DNA from 2 places in the Cytobacillus sp. FSL M8-0252 genome. Region 1 is predicted to be linked to the other one. Evidence: a T-box and tRNA genes for the amino acid it is inferred to sense, from the RefSeq annotation. Region 1 holds a T-box; the other holds one or more tRNA genes.

Region 1 (10,168 bases):
CTGTTGGTGGCGGACTTGTTGATTCTATGGAAGCACCTGGCGGAAATATTACAGGCACATTAGATAATCACCCAGATGCCATACCGAATACAGTAGAATTCATAAACAAATATTTTGATATTGAAACAATTGGCGTTGTGTATAATTCGGGTGAAGCCAACTCTGTATCGCAAATTGAGACAGTGAAAGAAGTTATAGAAGGAACAGGATTGAAATTAGCTGAAGCAACTGTTTCAACATCAGCTGAAGTAAAACAAGCTACAGAATCATTAGTCGGTAAAGCAGATGTCCTTTATATCATTACAGATAATACAGTAGTAACAGCTCTAGAGTCAGTCGTTCAAGTGGCAACAGATAAGAAAATTCCACTTTTTGTTGGTGAATTAGATTCTGTCGCTCGTGGCGGATTTGCTGCATACGGGTTTGATTATAATGATATCGGTTATGAAGCAGGTGTGATGGCAGCAGAAATATTAAAAGGTGAGAAAGAAGCAGGCGAAATGGATGTACAATATCCACAAAATCTAAAGCTTGTTATAAATAAGGAAGCGGCTGAAGCAATGGGTGTTGAACTAAATCCTGAATGGGAAGAATCTGCGGAATTTATTGAATAATGACAGGTATCTTAATCAGCACGACAGATGAAAGGGAGAGAGCATAATGCCTTCAGCAATATTTGGCTCCATTGAAGCAGGTGCAATTTATGCATTAATGGCGTTAGGTGTATATTTATCTTTTAGAGTATTAGATTTTCCTGATTTAACTGTTGATGGTAGTTTTGTCACTGGTGGAGCAGTTGCTGCCGTTTTAATTGTAGGAGGAACGAATCCATTCTTAGCAACAATTTTAGCTTTCGTTGCCGGTTTCCTAGCTGGCAGCGTGACAGGATTACTTCACACAAAAGGAAAGATCAATCCTTTATTATCAGGGATTATCATGATGATTGCTTTGTACTCTATTAATCTACGCATTATGGGTAAGTCGAATATCCCACTATTATCAGAGGAAACCGTCATTACAAAACTAACTGATTTTTGGCAAGGATTAGGTTTAGATAACGCCTTAGCTTTCATTGGCTTTGTGCCAAAAACATGGGCAATCTTAATTCTCATGCTGATATTGGCTCTTTTTGTCAAAGTAATTATTGATTGGTTCTTGAAAACTGATATTGGTCTGGCCATTCGAGCAACAGGTAATAATGAAACGATGATTCGTAGCTTTTCAGCGAATACAGATACATTAAAAATATTAGGTCTAGGGCTATCTAACGGTTTGGTAGCTTTATCAGGTGGCTTAGTGGCACAATACAATGGTTTCAGTGATGTCGGCATGGGTATAGGCATGATTGTTATTGGGCTTGCTTCTGTTATTATCGGCGAAGCGATTTTTGGTGCAAAAACAATTTTTCGAGCAACATTAGCTGTTATCGGTGGGGCGATTCTGTATCGAATTATTGTTACATTAGCGCTACGCGTGGAGTTCTTAGAAACGGGAGATATGAAATTAATTACGGCATTGATTGTCGTCTTCGCGCTTGTACTACCGAAGATTCTTGAGAAGCAAAAAGAGAGACAACGAAAGAAAAAACGAATGCTTCAAGCAGGAATGGAATAAGTAGAAGAGAGGGGTGACGACATGCTTGAATTAAATCAGATTCATAAAATCTTCAATGAAGGCACACCAGATGAGAAGATTGCACTAACACAGATGAATCTCGATCTTCATCAAGGCGATTTTATGACGGTCATTGGTAGTAATGGTGCAGGAAAATCGACTTTAATGAACATTATCTCAGGGAAGTTAATACCGGATGTCGGTCAAATAATTATTGATAGAAAAAATGTATCGAATGTAAAGGAAAATAAACGGGCACGTCTAATAGGGCGCGTATTCCAAGACCCAATGGCAGGGACTGCACCTGCAATGACGATCGAAGAGAACTTAGCCATTGCCTACACAAGAACGAGATCACGCGGCTTGCATATAGGCGTTTCGAAGAAAAGAAAATTGTTTTTTCAAGAAAAATTAGAGATGCTTCATTTAGGTTTGGAAAACAGACTGCAAGCAAAAGTAGGTTTATTATCAGGTGGTGAGAGGCAGGCATTGTCTCTTTTGATGGCAACCTTCACAGAACCTAAAATCCTTTTATTGGATGAGCATACGGCTGCTTTAGATCCATCCCGGGCAGAATTGATTACGAATTTAACGAAAGAAATTGTTGCTAAATACCAATTAACGACATTAATGGTAACTCATAATATGCAGCAAGCGATCGATCTAGGAAATCGGTTAATTATGATGGATAAAGGCCAGATTATTTTTTCTGCGGATGAGAAGCAAAAATCGCAGCTTACGGTTGAAAAATTATTAAATGAATTTCAACAAATTCGTGGTGAAAAAATGAACAGTGACCGTGCAATACTTGCATAAATGAAGATTTTAGTGTGAGAAAGAGTCCGTTAGTGGACTCTTTTTTTTGTGGTGGGGACTTGATTTTTGTTCTATCAATAGATTGTTTATAAATACGATAGCAGGGTGATTTCTATTTAATGATTTTGTCTTGGTGAAGGAATGTTGCGGTTGATCAAATCTTGTAATGAAACTTGATCTAAGATAAAGGCAATTTCTTCACGCAATAGTGCCCATAGTGGCTGAAGCACACACCCTTGATCTTCTAATGGACAATATTCATAAGCGGTGATACTGACACAACTCATCGGTGCAAGTGGACCTTCTAGTTGACGAATGACCTCTCCTATATTAATCTCATGACTTTCTTTCTTTAACATATAGCCCCCGTAGACACCTCGTTTACTTTTTACATAACCATGGCTTTTTAAAAGAAGTAGAATTTGTTCCAAATATTGAACAGGTACTAATGTTTGAGCTGAAATGTCTTTGATGGTTATAACAGTTCCTTCATTATTCCCGAGAACAATTAATGAACGCAGCGCATATTCACCTTTACTCGATATTTTCAAAAGTTCGGCCTCCTGTTAAACATCTTATAAAAGGGTATTAGTGCTTTCATAGAATTATAACCTAGGCTTCTACTCATTTTCTTGCATTCTAATCACGAAAGTACAAGCTTGTCATATTGTATTTTAGAAAGTTGAGAAAGTCGATCAACTATTCATAGAATTGCATGTAAAGGAGCGATTTACACCGTGACATTTCAAGAAAAAGTTCGCCAAGTTTTACAAGAAAAAGAAGTGCCTTTAGATAAGGCGATTCGTTCATTAAATATTTGTTCAAAAGAGTTGGAGCCTTATATTACACAACCGCAAGGGATGTTAGAGTATGGGAGAAACGTCATTTATCGCAATCAGCAGGTTGAGGTCATTGTTGTTTATCTTCCGCCATTTGCTAAAACGCTTGTCCATGATCATGGTTTTTCAAAAGGAGAAGTTTATGTTGTTCAGGGAAGCTTACTTAATCTCATTTATCATAAAGATTTATCGGTTAATAAAATTGAGTCATATAAGGCAGATGAGTCTTTTCATGTACAAGGGGATACCATTCATCTCATGTTTAATCCCACACCATTTGAGGTCATTAGTTTTCATGTGTATTCACCGCCATTAGCACATAATCAGACTTATCCTGCTGAAGGGAGAGAATAAGCTTGTTTATAGAAAGCTTAAAGGATGGCAGAAATGTGTGGTTGAACGGTAAAAGAATTGATATTACCGAAGATACAAATTTTAGAGGTACGTTGACGACGATTGAATCCTTGTTTTCGCAATTAACGAACCCAAAGTTACAGCCATTAATCGGTTATTTTGATGATGATTTACAGCAATGGGTGCATAAGGCTTTTTATTTGCCAAGAAATATCACTGAATTACAGGAAAGGCGCACGGCTTTTGAGGCATGGGCGAAAGATACGAACGGCATGATGAGTCGACTTTCCGATTATGCCCGTTCGCGAGTGGCAGGCTGGTATGCAAATAGAGAAGCGTATCGTGAATTAGATCCGCATTTCCCAGGAAAAATAGAGGCTTATTATCATATAGCCAAAAGAGAAAATCGTTTCATTGCCATTGTTCAAAGAGATCCGCAAATCAACCGGAGTGCTAATGAGTATTATAATACGAAAAAGTTAGGTTTATTGAGAATAACAAAAAAGACAAACGAAGGCGTATATATTAATGGGGCTAAGATGATTGGCACTTCCGCACCTTATGCCCATGATATTATTGTTTATCCCTTAGCACCTTTAGATGAGGCGAAGAAAGATTTAGCGCATATGCTGATTGTGCCCGCAAATGCTAAGGGCTTGCATATGGTTTGTCGTGAGTCTTTTGCAGAAGCGTCGCAAGTTGAACATTCCCTTAGTGCACAATACGATGAAATGGATGCGGTCTTGATTTTCGATGATGTCTTTGTTCCGTGGGAGAGAGTTTTACTGCATGATAACCCTATTGCTTTAGCTCAGTTAAAAGTTGATTCTATTTCTAATAGCTTAGCGTATCATCAAGCCATTGTGCGCTTGCAAACGAAGTTATCTTTTATGGCAGCAGTAGCAAATGCCATGGCACATGTGATTGGAGCAGATGGCTATTTACATGTACAAGAAAAGCTAGGGGAACTTATTATCCAAATTCGCACAATTGAAGGGTTAATCATTGCCGCTGAACAAAATGGAAAGTTGGAGAAAGACATTTATATTCCAGATTTTAATTATATTCAAACAGCGAGAGTACTGGGGACGAAATATTATCCCAATGCAGTTGAAATCATTCAATTAATAGGTGCTGGCGGCTTGATACAATTACCTTCGTCCATGGCCGATCTATCAGGTCAAATCAGTCAGTTGACACAACAGTATTATAAAGGGAAGAATGCTACTGCAGAAGAAAGGACGAAGCTATTTAAATTAGCTTGGGATTTAATAGGTTCACCTTTTGGTTCTCGTCATGAATTATACGAGCGCTTTTATTCTGGGGATCCGATGCTGCAAACAGCAGATATGTGGCGGAAATATGATAAAAAAGAGTGGACGAGACAGCTAGCTCCCTTTTGGAAAAACTGTTAGTAGAAGAAGCCTAAACATTGAAATAGCCACCTGATAAAAGGTGACTATTTTTAAATTACCTCACAACCTAATTCTTTAACAATAATTTCATGAATTTTCTTTTACCTACTGAAACAATCATATTATGGCTAATCGTAGTCGTTTCCATATCAGTGATGATTTTTTTACCATCTATTTTAATTGCGCCACCAGCAATCATTCTTTTAGCCTCGGATTTTGAAGGCAGTAAGCCTGTATCTACTAACAATTGCACAATGGTGATAGAAGTTGGGCCAGTCCATGTCATTGTCGGCAGTTCTTCAGGTACTTCTCCTTTTTGGAAAATCGTAATAAATTGTTGTTCTGCTTTTTCAGCTGCCTCTTCATCATGGTACATTTGTACAATTAGCTTTGCTAATTGCATCTTTACATCACGTGGATGGAGGGTTCGCTTAACTAGCCCTTCTTCTATCTCAGTTATTTCTTCAGGTGTAAGTGGAGTAATAAGTGTAAAGTACTTCACCATGAGTTCATCCGGAATGGACATCGCTTTCCCGTACATTTCGTTTGCTGGTTCATTAATACCGATATAATTATTCTTCGATTTTGACATTTTCTCAACGCCATCTAACCCTTCAAGTAGTGGCATCAGCAGTGCAATTTGCTTAGGTTTCCCAAATTTCTCTTGAAAGTGCCTACCCATAAGGACATTAAAGTGTTGATCAGTGCCTCCTAACTCAATACCACATTCAAGCACAACAGAATCGTATCCTTGCATGACTGGGTAGAAGAATTCGTGTAAAGAAATCGGCTTCCCGAAGGCAATTCTTTCTTCAAAGTCATCACGTTCCATTAAGCGGGCAATGGTAATTTTACCTGCTAATTGAATGACTTCATCAAACTTAAGTTGAGAGAGCCATGTTGAATTATAATGTAATTCAACTTTTTCCATATCGAGTACTTTACCAAATTGCTCAAAGTAAGTTTGGGCGTTATGCTTCACTTCTTCATCGGTTAATGGTTTTCTAGCGATGGACTTACCTGTCGGATCACCAATCTTACCAGTAAAATCCCCAATTAATAATTGAATCGTATGACCATTATCTTGGAATTGCTTTAATTTCTTTAAAACAACCGTATGACCTAAATGAACGTCAGGAGCTGAAGGGTCTAAGCCAAGCTTTATCTTTAAAGGTTTATTTAATAAAATAGATTTTGCTAACTTTTCTTCTAATTCTTCAGTGGGTATTATTTCTTGCACACCTTGTTTGTATAACTTTAATTGTCTCTGTAACTCTTTTAATTGCTGTTCTGATAATTTTTCTTTCACAATTATTCACATCCTTAAAAAATAATAAAAATCCACATCCCTGATAAAAGGGACGTGGATTTCACGCGTTACCACCCTAATTGAGAAGTATAATACTTCTCCACCTCAACATTTAACGAACGTAGCCGTTCATTGCAAGTAGCAATGAAAGTTCAAGAAGTTGTAATTCGCTTCATCCTTTATACCGACTCTCAGTCATTTGTCGGCTCTCTGTGATAGGGAGGAGGTTGCTACTAAGACTTCTATCATCACTTTTTCTTTATTAAAATTTATTGTCTTTAATGAGCCGGTAAAGGGTTGCAGCTAATTGCTTTTGATCGTCCGTTTTTAACCCTTTAACAATGGAGATTTCTCCCTCATGAAATTCGGGATAAAGCTCTTCAATGACGTCTCTACCCTTAGGTGTAATCACAACAAAAGTGTTTCGGCGATCTCTTGGGTCGGTTTCCCTTCTGCAAAATGACTTATTCTCTAATGTACGCATAATATTACTGATTGTTGCTTTTGATACACCTGCAGAAAGGGCAAGCTCTTTTGTTTCCATTTTTCCATATATCCATAAATCATAAAGAATCGAAAAGGAAGTCCAAGAGATTTTATGCTTGGCTAACACTTCTTGCTCTAGCTTATTTTTAATGCCTTGGCCAATGCGATATAGGCTAGTGACTACGGCTATTGCATTTGGCTCTATCGTTGTTTTTTTACTTATCTTTTGAATGACCGTTGACTCTTCAGGATGCAAATAGCCATCTTCGTCTAATTGGTGAATAGGATCACCCCTCTTTTATTTTCAGAATCATTAGCTATGAAATGATTCTACAAAAAAAGAAACAGAATTGCAACCCTTAAACTTAAGGGTAATACAAAACTGTTTGATAAATAATCATATCTTCCCCAATATTGCGATACGTATGTGCTTTGTTGGCGGAGAAACGGATGGAATTACCTGGTTGAATGGTGTATTGTTGTTCATTAATTTCAAGTTGTAGTGTACCAGTAATCACCGTTACATACTCTTCAACACCTTCATTATGTTTTTCTGATAGATGTTCATAACCTGTCTCAATCTCGACAGTAAAAATTTCAAACTTTTTCCTTGGGTCAAATGGGAAGACCGGATATACGCGATATTTCCCACTATACTCCATAATGGGGCTTATATCATGGCGATTAACCACATGAATAGGAGACTGCTGTTCCTTAATTAAAGATGAGAAGGAAACTTGTAATCCTGTGGCAATCTTCCATAATGTTGTCACTGTTGGGTTGGATTCACCACGTTCTATTTGCCCAAGCATCGCTTTACTTACATTAGTTAAGTTTGCTGTAGTATCTAGACTTAAACCTCGTGCTTTACGTAGATTTTTTAAGTTAACACCGATATTTTTTTGAATATTATCCATAATTCCTCCGAAAATGATTGTTTATTATAACGTACGAATGTATAATATATTGTACAAATAACTAATCAGTTTATTTATTCAATATTATACTATTTTTTGGGATGAAGGGTAGGGAGAAATCTTGGCGGAGCTATTGTTACAAACAAGAGAAGTACCATTTCGAAAAGGGGTGCAGGCTGGTGTAAGTATTGCGATTGGTTATGCCCCCGTTGCACTTACGTTTGGCTTATTAGCAAAGACAACAGGTTTATCTTTTATAGAGACTGTACTTATGAGTATGATTGTTTTTGCAGGTGCATCACAATATATGGCACTTAGCTTAATTAGTTTAGGGACGAGTACTTTCGAAATTATTTTTACAACTTTTATTGTTAATATTCGCCATTTTCTGATGAGTACAGCGCTTAATGAAAAAGCCGAAGATGACAGACTAATGAAAAAGGCACTCTATTCATTCGGCATTACAGATGAATCTTTTTCAGTTATTGCTACAAAAGATGGCGTGCAAAAAACTGGTTTTATTTTAGGTGTGAATATCATTGGGTATATGAGCTGGGTTACCTTTACTGCTCTTGGGTTCGTCGTTGGTGCAAACTTGCCACAAGTGTTACAAGAAAGCATGACAGTTGCGCTATATGCAATGTTTATTGGTCTACTTGTCCCTTCGATGAAAGGCAGTGCTAAAGTTGTTTACCTTGCTGCTATTGCTGCCGGATTAAACACTATTTTTACCTTTACCGGTGCACTTTCAACAGGATGGTCAATTGTTATAGCAACTTTAATTTCTTCCGTTCTTGTTGAGGTTATAGAAGGAATGAAGAGGGAGGATCGGCAAAATGAGCAATGAAGTACTTTGGTTAATTATTGGCATGGGTCTTGTTACATATCTTCCAAGGGTTGCGCCATTTTTACTTTTTAAAGGAAAGGAACTGCCTATATTTGTGCAATCTGTTCTGAAAAATGTTCCTTATGCGACTCTCGGTGCTCTTATTTTTCCTGGGGTTTTGCTTATTGGAGAAAGCATCTGGTACGGCTTACTTGGTGCAGCGATTGCGTTTATTGTTGCTTATATTGGCGCGAATGTAGTCTTTGTTGTCCTTAGTGCTATTATTGTTTTGTCAGGTTACTCCTTATTCATCAGTTAGTTATTTCTTTCCTCTTTTTTGCAGTTCTAAATATGGAAAAGTATACTAAACTAAGTATGAAGGGTTGTACTTTTTTCATTGAGATTAAAGGAGGGAACAAATTGGCAAGAAAAATTGGTCTTTATGGCATTCTTGGCTACTTTTTATATGGTTTATTCTTTTATTGGTATTTATTCCATTTTGCAAATACAGATTTACCATTCGAGTATCAAGGTACAGTTGCTGATCCTGCCACTTTTTTAAATGGTAGAGAACTTGTATTAACTGAGGAATATTCAAAAATACGTAATTTACTATTTTTCTTGTCTACACCTTTTGAATGGATGTTTTACTTATCAATTCTTTTATTGGGGTTATCTGGTGCATTTAAAAAATGGGCTGAGCAATCTTCTAAATTCAAATTTGTGCAAACGTCTATTTATGTTGCTTGGTTGTCACTATTCGCTTTTATCGCTACGACACCACTCAGTTATATCAGTTATCATTTTTCAAAGCAGTACAATATTTCTACGCAAAGCTTTGCTAGCTGGATGAAAGATGAACTTATAGACTTTTGGGTGAACTTTGGCATGATGGTGCTTATCGTTTATGTATTGTATCTGCTTATTAATAAAAGCAGGAAGCGGTGGTGGCTATATGCTTGGATGTTAACCGTTCCTTTTTCATTGTTTTTAATGTTCCTTCAACCAGTGGTCATTGATCCGTTATATAATGATTTCTCTCCTTTAAAGAATAAGGAATTAGAGAGTAAAATATTGGCGCTTGCTCATGAAGCAAACATCCCAGCTGACCATGTGTTTGAAGTTGATATGGCGGAGAAAACGAATGCTTTGAACGCTTATGTTACTGGTATTGGATCAAATTCCCGGATTGTTCTCTGGGATACAACATTAAATAGATTAGATGATGACGGTATTTTATTTATTATGGCACATGAAATGGCGCACTATGTTGAGAAGCATATATATATTGGCATAGGCGGATATTTATTATTATCTTTAGTTGGATTGTATTTAACTTATCGCATAATGGAATGGGCGGTAACGAAGTATGGAGATGCATTGAAGATTCCAGCAGTAAATGATATCCGTTCATTACCATTATTTCTTATAATTATTTCCATGCTTCTGTTCATTTCTAGTCCGTTGTCCAATTTAGTTTCACGCTATCAAGAAACAAGAGCGGATCATTATGCAGTTGAATTAACAAAAGATCCAGAAGCGGGGATCGAAACTTTTCAAGAGCTTACCAAAGCTGGTCTTAGTCAAGTGAA
Region 2 (10,168 bases), 1.5 Mb from region 1:
ACCACCAAGTTCTTAAAGCGAGCATTGAATTGGACAACCTAATTAATAGATACTATACATTAACATTAAAAAAAGAAGCTTGAGCATCGACTCAAGCTTCTTTCACTTTATAGTAATTTTTCACCGAATAGCGAGCCCATTAAGGCCACCGCTGCATCAGCTGTTTTATTTCTTTCATCTAATATTGGATTAACCTCAACAAATTCGGCCGAAGTAATCATTTGGGATTCTGCCAGTATTTCCATAGCAAGGTGGCTCTCTCGATAACTTATCCCCCCCATAACTGGTGTACCCACACCAGGTGCATCAGATGGATCAAGACCATCTAAATCTAACGAAAGGTGAACACCATCTGTTCGGTCTTGTAAATAACTAATCGTCTCTTCCATTACCCTCGGCATCCCTAAGCGATCAATTTCATGCATCGTAAAGACTTTTATTCCCTTGGCTTTAATCAAATCCCTTTCGCCTTGGTCTAAAGACCTTGCTCCTATAATCACAACATTTTCAGGCTTCAACTTCTTATGGACTCCTCCTACCTCTAATAACAATGGATGCCCATATCCTAGAGCGACTGCTAAGGACATCCCATGAATATTACCGGATGGCGAAGTTTCTGCTGTATTTAAGTCCCCGTGTGCATCGTACCAAATCACACCTAAGTTATGATAATGCTGTAATAAACCAGCTAACGTACCAATAGCGATACTATGATCCCCTCCTAAAACAAGAGGAAATGCTCCTTTTTTTACTACCCCATTAACTTGATCTGCTAAGATTTTAGTCTTTTCTGCAATTAAGTCCAAGTTTCTTAAACCTGTTTCCTTATCTATTTGTTCAGTCGACCTACCTATTTCAATATCACCTAAATCATCAACTTGGTGATTAAGTTCTTGTAATCTATTTTCAATGCCCGCATATCGGATGGCACTTGGCCCCATGTCTACCCCTCTTCGTAATTGTCCCAAGTCCATCGGCATACCAATAATTGAAATGTTTTTCATTTAGTTGCTCCCCCTACTAAAGAATGAATTCTCTCTCTATTGTAAACGGTTACATTCTAATGGTTCAACTGTGCAAAATTTTGTATATCTATACAAAAAAAGGGCATTTATTATTGCTCTGGGTCAATTACTGTGGGCAGGATAGCAGAACACAAACGGAAAATGATATATTTCTAAACACAGATTGAATTACAAATCACCAAAAATAGATGCGCTTCCTCTGCTTACTTAGTTAAGTCAGCTTAAAGGATTGTACAAAGAAAGGCCCTGTGATATCTCATACAAGAAGTATGTGGGTAATTTCCTTATGTTTAATCTCATGGGAAAAATACAAGATAACAAATAAAAATCCTTAAACATAAAATGTTTAAGGATTAAGTGAGCCATGAAGGACTCGAACCTTCGACCCTCTGATTAAAAGTCAGATGCTCTACCAACTGAGCTAATGGCTCGAAAATGGCTGGGCTAGCAGGGATCGAACCTGCGAATGACGGAATCAAAATCCGTTGCCTTACCGCTTGGCTATAGCCCATCGTATGTAAAAAAACAAAATAAAAAGGACTAATTATATTATGTCCGCTTTTTGGATTTTCATTCAAATAAAATTGAAATGGTGGAGGGGGGCAGATTCGAACTGCCGAACCCGAAGGAGCGGATTTACAGTCCGCCGCGTTTAGCCACTTCGCTACCCCTCCGACATAAATATATTAAAATGGTGCCGGCCAGAGGACTTGAACCCCCAACCTACTGATTACAAGTCAGTTGCTCTACCAATTGAGCTAGGCCGGCCCATCTATAGTAAATTGAAATGGTGGAGGATGACGGGATCGAACCGCCGACCCTCTGCTTGTAAGGCAGATGCTCTCCCAGCTGAGCTAATCCTCCAAAATGGTGACCCCTACGGGATTCGAACCCGTGTTACCGCCGTGAAAGGGCGGTGTCTTAACCGCTTGACCAAGGGGCCAAAAATATTTAAAGTTCTTACCAGAGCTTCCAACCGGGCTCGAACCGGTGACCTCTTCCTTACCATGGAAGTGCTCTACCTGCTGAGCTATGGAAGCATCAGCTAAATATCTTTGATTTTGTTTAAAATGGCTCCGCAGGTAGGATTCGAACCTACGACCGTTCGGTTAACAGCCGAATGCTCTACCACTGAGCTACTGCGGAATAATATGTTAATATGTATGCCCGGCAACGTCCTACTCTCACAAGGGGACAGCCCCTAACTACCATCGGCGCTGAGAAGCTTAACTTCCGTGTTCGGTATGGGAACGGGTGTGACCTTCTCGCTATCGCCACCGGACTTTTTAAAGACATTTATTATTATAACGTCTTTTATGAAAATTTCAAGAGAAATTTTAAATCATTCTCTGAAAACTAGGTAATGTTGAAGAAGATTGTTTTGAGTAATCGCCTATGCGTTGCTGACGCGACTACTTACGTAGTGCTGTCTAGCTGCGGCGCCTGAACAAGGCGCTTTCGCTTTTCGTTTTTGGTTAAGTCCTCGATCGATTAGTATTAGTCAGCTACATGTGTCGCCACACTTCCACCTCTAACCTATCAACCTGATCATCTTTCAGGGATCTTACTAGCTTGCGCTATGGGAAATCTCATCTCGAGGGGGGCTTCATGCTTAGATGCTTTCAGCACTTATCCCTTCCGCACATAGCTACCCAGCGATGCCTTTGGCAAGACAACTGGTACACCAGCGGTGCGTCCATCCCGGTCCTCTCGTACTAAGGACAGCTCCTCTCAAATTTCCTGCGCCCACGACGGATAGGGACCGAACTGTCTCACGACGTTCTGAACCCAGCTCGCGTACCGCTTTAATGGGCGAACAGCCCAACCCTTGGGACCGACTACAGCCCCAGGATGCGATGAGCCGACATCGAGGTGCCAAACCTCCCCGTCGATGTGGACTCTTGGGGGAGATAAGCCTGTTATCCCCGGGGTAGCTTTTATCCGTTGAGCGATGGCCCTTCCATGCGGAACCACCGGATCACTAAGCCCGACTTTCGTCCCTGCTCGACTTGTAGGTCTCGCAGTCAAGCTCCCTTGTGCCTTTACACTCTACGAATGATTTCCAACCATTCTGAGGGAACCTTTGGGCGCCTCCGTTACTCTTTAGGAGGCGACCGCCCCAGTCAAACTGCCCACCTGACACTGTCTCCCATCCCGATAAGGGATGTGGGTTAGAATTTCAATACAGCCAGGGTAGTATCCCACCGACGCCTCCACCGAAGCTAGCGCTCCGGCTTCTAAGGCTCCTACCTATCCTGTACAAGCTGTACCAAAATTCAATATCAGGCTACAGTAAAGCTCCACGGGGTCTTTCCGTCCTGTCGCGGGTAACCTGCATCTTCACAGGTACTATAATTTCACCGAGTCTCTCGTTGAGACAGTGCCCAGATCGTTACGCCTTTCGTGCGGGTCGGAACTTACCCGACAAGGAATTTCGCTACCTTAGGACCGTTATAGTTACGGCCGCCGTTTACTGGGGCTTCGATTCAAAGCTTCGCGTGAGCTAACCTCTCCTCTTAACCTTCCAGCACCGGGCAGGCGTCAGCCCCTATACTTCGCCTTGCGGCTTCGCAGAGACCTGTGTTTTTGCTAAACAGTCGCCTGGGCCTATTCACTGCGGCTCATCAAGGCTTTAACACCCTAATGAGCACCCCTTCTCCCGAAGTTACGGGGTCATTTTGCCGAGTTCCTTAACGAGAGTTCTCTCGCTCACCTTAGGATTCTCTCCTCGCCTACCTGTGTCGGTTTGCGGTACGGGCACCTTATTCCTCGCTAGAGGCTTTTCTTGGCAGTGTGGAATCAAGAACTTCGGTACTAAATTTCCCTCGCTATCACAGCTCAAGGTATATGACCATGGGATTTGCCTCATGGTCCCTCTAACTGCTTAGACGCACATCCAATAGTGCGCTTACCCTATCCTCCTGCGTCCCCCCATCACTCAAACAGAATACGGTGGTACAGGAATATCAACCTGTTGTCCATCGCCTACGCTTTTCAGCCTCGGCTTAGGTCCCGACTAACCCTGAGCGGACGAGCCTTCCTCAGGAAACCTTAGGCATTCGGTGGATGGGATTCTCACCCATCTTTCGCTACTCATACCGGCATTCTCACTTCTAAGCGCTCCACCAGTCCTTACGGTCTAGCTTCAACGCCCTTAGAACGCTCTCCTACCACTGAACATCAACGATGTTCAATCCACAGCTTCGGTGATACGTTTAGCCCCGGTACATTTTCGGCGCGGAGTCACTCGACCAGTGAGCTATTACGCACTCTTTAAATGGTGGCTGCTTCTAAGCCAACATCCTGGTTGTCTAAGCAACTCCACATCCTTTTCCACTTAACGTATACTTTGGGACCTTAGCTGGTGGTCTGGGCTGTTTCCCTCTTGACTACGGATCTTATCACTCGCAGTCTGACTCCCATGGATAAATCTTTGGCATTCGGAGTTTGTCTGAATTCGGTAACCCGATGAGGGCCCCTAGTCCAAACAGTGCTCTACCTCCAAGATTCTTACGCATGAGGCTAGCCCTAAAGCTATTTCGGAGAGAACCAGCTATCTCCAAGTTCGATTGGAATTTCTCCGCTACCCACACCTCATCCCCGCACTTTTCAACGTACGTGGGTTCGGGCCTCCATCCAGTGTTACCTGGACTTCACCCTGGACATGGGTAGATCACCTGGTTTCGGGTCTACGACCACATACTCATTCGCCCTATTCAGACTCGCTTTCGCTACGGCTCCGTCTGTCCAACTTAACCTCGCATGTAATCGTAACTCGCCGGTTCATTCTACAAAAGGCACGCTATCACCCATTAACGGGCTCTAACTACTTGTAGGCACACGGTTTCAGGATCTCTTTCACTCCCCTTCCGGGGTGCTTTTCACCTTTCCCTCACGGTACTGGTTCACTATCGGTCACTAGGGAGTATTTAGCCTTGGGAGATGGTCCTCCCTGCTTCCGACGGGATTTCTCGTGTCCCGCCGTACTCAGGATCCACTCTGGAGGGAACGAAGTTTCAACTACAGGGCTTTTACCTCCTATGGCGGGCCTTTCCAGACCTCTTCGTCTATCTCGTTCCTTTGTAACTCCGTATAGAATGTCCTACAACCCCAAGAGGCAAGCCTCTTGGTTTGGGCTAATCCCGTTTCGCTCGCCGCTACTCAGGGAATCGCGTTTGCTTTCTCTTCCTCCGGGTACTTAGATGTTTCAGTTCCCCGGGTCTGCCTTCCATACCCTATGTATTCAGGTATGGATCCTATCCCATAACGGATAGGGGGTTTCCCCATTCGGAAATCTCCGGATCAAAGCTTACTTACAGCTCCCCGAAGCATATCGGTGTTAGTCCCGTCCTTCATCGGCTCCTAGTGCCAAGGCATTCACCGTGCGCCCTTATTAACTTAACCATTGTTCGGCTTGCGATAAGCTACGCATTTCGGCGTCAGCTCACTCGTCAACATCCTCATGTGCACAAGACGCACACTCCGGTGTTTCCTCGCTCGCTTCCTTGAACTGCTTGCTTCTCACAACCCTCTCGGTTGTGTTTATTAAAAAAAGTTTAGTATTTTAAATCAATCTATAATATATAGAGAGAAAAATAACTAAGGTGGCGATTACTCGGTAATCTTCTTCATTACATTATCTAGTTTTCAAAGAACGATTGAAATGAGAGATTATACTCTCAAAACTGAACGAACAGTCTAACATCAAGTTAATTCCGTATATTCCTTAGAAAGGAGGTGATCCAGCCGCACCTTCCGATACGGCTACCTTGTTACGACTTCACCCCAATCATCTGTCCCACCTTAGGCGGCTGGCTCCAAAAGGTTACCCCACCGACTTCGGGTGTTACAAACTCTCGTGGTGTGACGGGCGGTGTGTACAAGGCCCGGGAACGTATTCACCGCGGCATGCTGATCCGCGATTACTAGCGATTCCGGCTTCATGTAGGCGAGTTGCAGCCTACAATCCGAACTGAGAATGGTTTTATGGGATTGGCTAAACCTCGCGGTCTTGCAGCCCTTTGTACCATCCATTGTAGCACGTGTGTAGCCCAGGTCATAAGGGGCATGATGATTTGACGTCATCCCCACCTTCCTCCGGTTTGTCACCGGCAGTCACCTTAGAGTGCCCAACTAAATGCTGGCAACTAAGATCAAGGGTTGCGCTCGTTGCGGGACTTAACCCAACATCTCACGACACGAGCTGACGACAACCATGCACCACCTGTCACTCTGTCCCCCGAAGGGGAAAGTCCTATCTCTAGGATTGTCAGAGGATGTCAAGACCTGGTAAGGTTCTTCGCGTTGCTTCGAATTAAACCACATGCTCCACCGCTTGTGCGGGCCCCCGTCAATTCCTTTGAGTTTCAACCTTGCGGTCGTACTCCCCAGGCGGAGTGCTTAATGCGTTTGCTGCAGCACTAAAGGGCGGAAACCCTCTAACACTTAGCACTCATCGTTTACGGCGTGGACTACCAGGGTATCTAATCCTGTTTGCTCCCCACGCTTTCGCGCCTCAGCGTCAGTTACAGACCAGAAAGTCGCCTTCGCCACTGGTGTTCCTCCAAATCTCTACGCATTTCACCGCTACACTTGGAATTCCACTTTCCTCTTCTGCACTCAAGTTCCCCAGTTTCCAATGACCCTCCACGGTTGAGCCGTGGGCTTTCACATCAGACTTAAGGAACCGCCTGCGCGCGCTTTACGCCCAATAATTCCGGACAACGCTTGCCACCTACGTATTACCGCGGCTGCTGGCACGTAGTTAGCCGTGGCTTTCTGGTTAGGTACCGTCAAGGTACCGGCAGTTACTCCGATACTTGTTCTTCCCTAACAACAGAGTTTTACGATCCGAAAACCTTCATCACTCACGCGGCGTTGCTCCGTCAGACTTTCGTCCATTGCGGAAGATTCCCTACTGCTGCCTCCCGTAGGAGTCTGGGCCGTGTCTCAGTCCCAGTGTGGCCGATCACCCTCTCAGGTCGGCTACGCATCGTCGCCTTGGTGAGCCGTTACCTCACCAACTAGCTAATGCGCCGCGGGCCCATCTGTAAGTGATAGCAGAACCATCTTTCAATCTAATTATATGTATAAATAGATATTATCCGGTATTAGCCCCGGTTTCCCGGAGTTATCCCAGTCTTACAGGCAGGTTGCCCACGTGTTACTCACCCGTCCGCCGCTAATCTTTGGGAGCAAGCTCCCTCAGATTCGCTCGACTTGCATGTATTAGGCACGCCGCCAGCGTTCGTCCTGAGCCAGGATCAAACTCTCCAATAAAGTGTTTGATTAGCTCATTTGCACCTATGGTGCTTTGTTGCTGATAAATCAGCTTTTTTTAGAATTACGCTTGACGTTTTACGTTCGTTCAGTTTTCAAAGAACAATCTCGTTCGCTTCAGAAGCGACTTTATTAATTTAACATTTAAGCTCGTTTTTGTCAACAACTTTTTTGTTTTTTTATTAAAAACTTTTTTAATAGTTGATGTCACTAACGACTGCTTTAATATAATAACACCATATCTTTTAAAACGTCAATGACTTTTTTTTATTTTTTTATTCTTTTTTTCATTTAATTTATAATGAGCATATTCATCTGCTGGAACAACCCTTTTGAATAAGCTTAAAAGTATCTCATACTTCTCTTTCATTGCAACTTTAACAACATCTGCAATTCGCTCATCTTCTAAATCGAACAATATTTCATCCATCTCTCTCTTTAATAAGTATTCAATTTCTTGTTGCTCTTTTCCATTTAGTAATAACCCGATCAACGATTGTTCCACCCTCTCTTTGACAAGCTATCACTATATTACCCATCCCCACTCATTTTATAATGATAAATTCATCATGTTTTTAATTTTTTTGCATAGATATAGGACAAGGATGTATTTGGGACGAGGTGAATAAGAATGAAATTCTTTTATGTATTTCATGCAAAGAGATTAAAACAAATGACTTTAATTTTGGTAGCTGCATTTTTTACAGCAATGTTTATGTTTATGGAAACAACGATTCATTTACCTGTTTTTTCTACAAAAGACGCACCGAAGGCATTATATAAAGGGGAGAAAGGAGTAGCTCTCACTTTTAATATTGGTTGGGGAGATGAAAAGGCGGAGCCTATTTTAGATTTATTAAAGAAAGAAAAAGTCACTTCTGCTACATTTTTCTTATCAGGTTCATGGGCTGAGAGCCACCCTGATATTGTCGAACGTATTGCTAAATCTGGATATGAAATCGGTATACTGGGTTATAATTACGAAGACTATACAGAGCTAGAAGAAGATAAAATCAGACAAGATTTAGCTAGAGCACAAACCGCGTTTGCTAAGTTAAATATTAAGGATATTAAATATGTTAGACCACCTACTGGTCACTTTGACAAAAAGACCTTAGCAGCAGCAAAACAATTAGGCTATACAGTTGTGCATTGGAGTTTAGATTCTAAAGACTGGACAAATCCAGGTACAGATAAAATTATTCAAAAAGTACTCGAAGCTGAAAATGGAGAAATCGTATTGATGCATGCATCTGATTCAGTGAAACAAACATCCAAAGCATTGCCTTCTATCATAAATGGGTTCAAAAAGGAACAGCTTGAGTTAGTTACTATTTCAGAAATGATGGCCAATGCCAATGCAACGGCAGAAGAAATTAATTAAACAACAAAAAGTCGCCTGTTTAAACAGACGACTTTTTTGCTTCCAATCTTTCTCTTTGACGGGCAGATTCTGCATTATATTTTGGTAACACGAGTAATTGATAAGCATTACAAATGATTAAAGGTAGAACCATTAACCATAACCAACTTTCTTCGTTTACTCTTAATACCGGCACCCATTCAATCGTTGTCACGACCACCATAAAAAACAACGCTGGTACAAAAGCATGTTTATTCGTAGTGGATACTTTCAAGGCCGCAATTACTACACCGGCTATTAAAACAAAACCTGCAAGTCCTAAATAAGGAAGAATACTATCTCCTGCATCCGCAAAAGCTTTATAACGGAAGTACACTAAATCAAATAGCACAAATAAAACCAACACAATTTGCACAGCATTCCATAATTGATGAGACTTAAAAATACCCAACCCAAAACGATGCACTGTTAAATATGCGAAAAATCCCATTTGACTAATAATACTAAAAATTAAACCGACACCGAATAACCAAAAAAGAACAGATAGTATTTCCAACGCATCAAAATTGGTAAATAAATGAGAAAATTCATCCCAACGCACGACAAAACCAATAACCCCTGTTGCAACGCCACCGACAAGTAATGTGGTTATAAAAAATTTGATCCAAGCACGGCTAGTCAATTCCTTTTCCCCCATAACGTTATTATCACTTAATGATTGTACCAAATCTTTACTTGAAAAATCTAGGCAATCCGCAATTTACGCATAATATTGACAGATTTTCTTCATTCTATTAGTACGGGATATTTATTTTAGGAGGCAGTTTAACATGAAAAAAAGCCTTTTTATTATTCCATTGCTCCTCATTCTAACCTTAACAGCATGTTCGCAATCAGGTAGTGAGCACATGGACTATGATCAAACAAAGAAAATGATTGTAGATATACTAAAAACGGATGACGGAAAACAAGCATTACAAGACTTAATGGCTGATGAAAAAATAAAACAACAACTAGTAATGGACCAAAATATGGTGACAGAAACAATCGAGAGTACACTGACATCTGAAAAAGGCACAGAGTTTTGGAAAAAGTCATTTGAAGACCCAGCGTTTGCTGAAACAATGGCTAAAAGCATGAAGTCAGAGAATGAGGAGTTACTCAAGGACTTAATGAAGGATCCAGATTATCAAAAAATGATGATGGACATTCTAAAGGATCCTGAAATGGAGAAAAAATTAACAGAAGTGATGAAAAGTCAAGAATTTAGGGCGCATTTGCAAACAGTCATTACTGAAACCTTTGAAAGCCCGCTCTTTAAGGCAAAATTACAGGACGTTCTTATGAAAGCGGCCGAAGAATCACAATCAGGTAAAGAAGGCAAAGAAGGTAAAGAAGGTGGCGGCAGTAGTAGCGAAGGTGGTGGCGGTGAACAAGGTGGTGAAGGTGGCGGTGAAGGAGGAAGCGGCCAAGAAGGTTCTGGAGAAGAATAAAAATATAA

What was found. A T-box is a leader RNA that pairs with one kind of tRNA and senses whether it is charged. The one in region 1 lies ahead of tyrS (tyrosine--tRNA ligase), so its partner is inferred to be a tRNA-Tyr.
Region 2: it encodes a tRNA-Tyr, which carries the amino acid that the T-box ahead of tyrS (tyrosine--tRNA ligase) is inferred to sense. The anticodon was not compared.

What each region holds. Positions count from the first base shown of each region.
Region 1 is NZ_JBBOWZ010000001.1:1,675,846-1,686,013, forward strand. Features, by position in the region: gene MKX83_RS08660 (ABC transporter substrate-binding protein) at 1-614, shown strand, start outside; gene MKX83_RS08665 (ABC transporter permease) at 661-1,614, shown strand; gene MKX83_RS08670 (ABC transporter ATP-binding protein) at 1,636-2,430, shown strand; gene MKX83_RS08675 (RrF2 family transcriptional regulator) at 2,547-2,981, opposite strand; gene MKX83_RS08680 (cysteine dioxygenase) at 3,168-3,623, shown strand; gene MKX83_RS08685 (4-hydroxyphenylacetate 3-hydroxylase family protein) at 3,626-5,038, shown strand; gene tyrS (tyrosine--tRNA ligase) at 5,106-6,353, opposite strand; T-box leader at 6,393-6,605, opposite strand; gene MKX83_RS08695 (MarR family winged helix-turn-helix transcriptional regulator) at 6,610-7,089, opposite strand; gene MKX83_RS08700 (helix-turn-helix domain-containing protein) at 7,199-7,750, opposite strand; gene MKX83_RS08705 (AzlC family ABC transporter permease) at 7,872-8,597, shown strand; gene MKX83_RS08710 (AzlD domain-containing protein) at 8,587-8,895, shown strand; gene MKX83_RS08715 (M48 family metallopeptidase) at 8,997-10,168, shown strand, end outside.
Region 2 is NZ_JBBOWZ010000001.1:206,183-216,350, reverse strand. Features, by position in the region: gene MKX83_RS01180 (aspartyl-phosphate phosphatase Spo0E family protein) at 1-83, shown strand, start outside; gene rocF (arginase) at 108-1,004, opposite strand; tRNA gene MKX83_RS01170 (tRNA-Lys) at 1,384-1,456, opposite strand; tRNA gene MKX83_RS01165 (tRNA-Gln) at 1,462-1,536, opposite strand; tRNA gene MKX83_RS01160 (tRNA-Tyr) at 1,616-1,699, opposite strand; tRNA gene MKX83_RS01155 (tRNA-Thr) at 1,718-1,793, opposite strand; tRNA gene MKX83_RS01150 (tRNA-Val) at 1,814-1,889, opposite strand; tRNA gene MKX83_RS01145 (tRNA-Glu) at 1,894-1,968, opposite strand; tRNA gene MKX83_RS01140 (tRNA-Thr) at 1,993-2,065, opposite strand; tRNA gene MKX83_RS01135 (tRNA-Asn) at 2,097-2,171, opposite strand; rRNA gene rrf (5S ribosomal RNA) at 2,191-2,307, opposite strand; rRNA gene MKX83_RS01125 (23S ribosomal RNA) at 2,497-5,429, opposite strand; rRNA gene MKX83_RS01120 (16S ribosomal RNA) at 5,756-7,304, opposite strand; gene MKX83_RS01115 (hypothetical protein) at 7,558-7,797, opposite strand; gene pdaB (polysaccharide deacetylase family sporulation protein PdaB) at 7,936-8,688, shown strand; gene MKX83_RS01105 (KinB-signaling pathway activation protein) at 8,708-9,349, opposite strand; gene gerD (spore germination lipoprotein GerD) at 9,498-10,160, shown strand.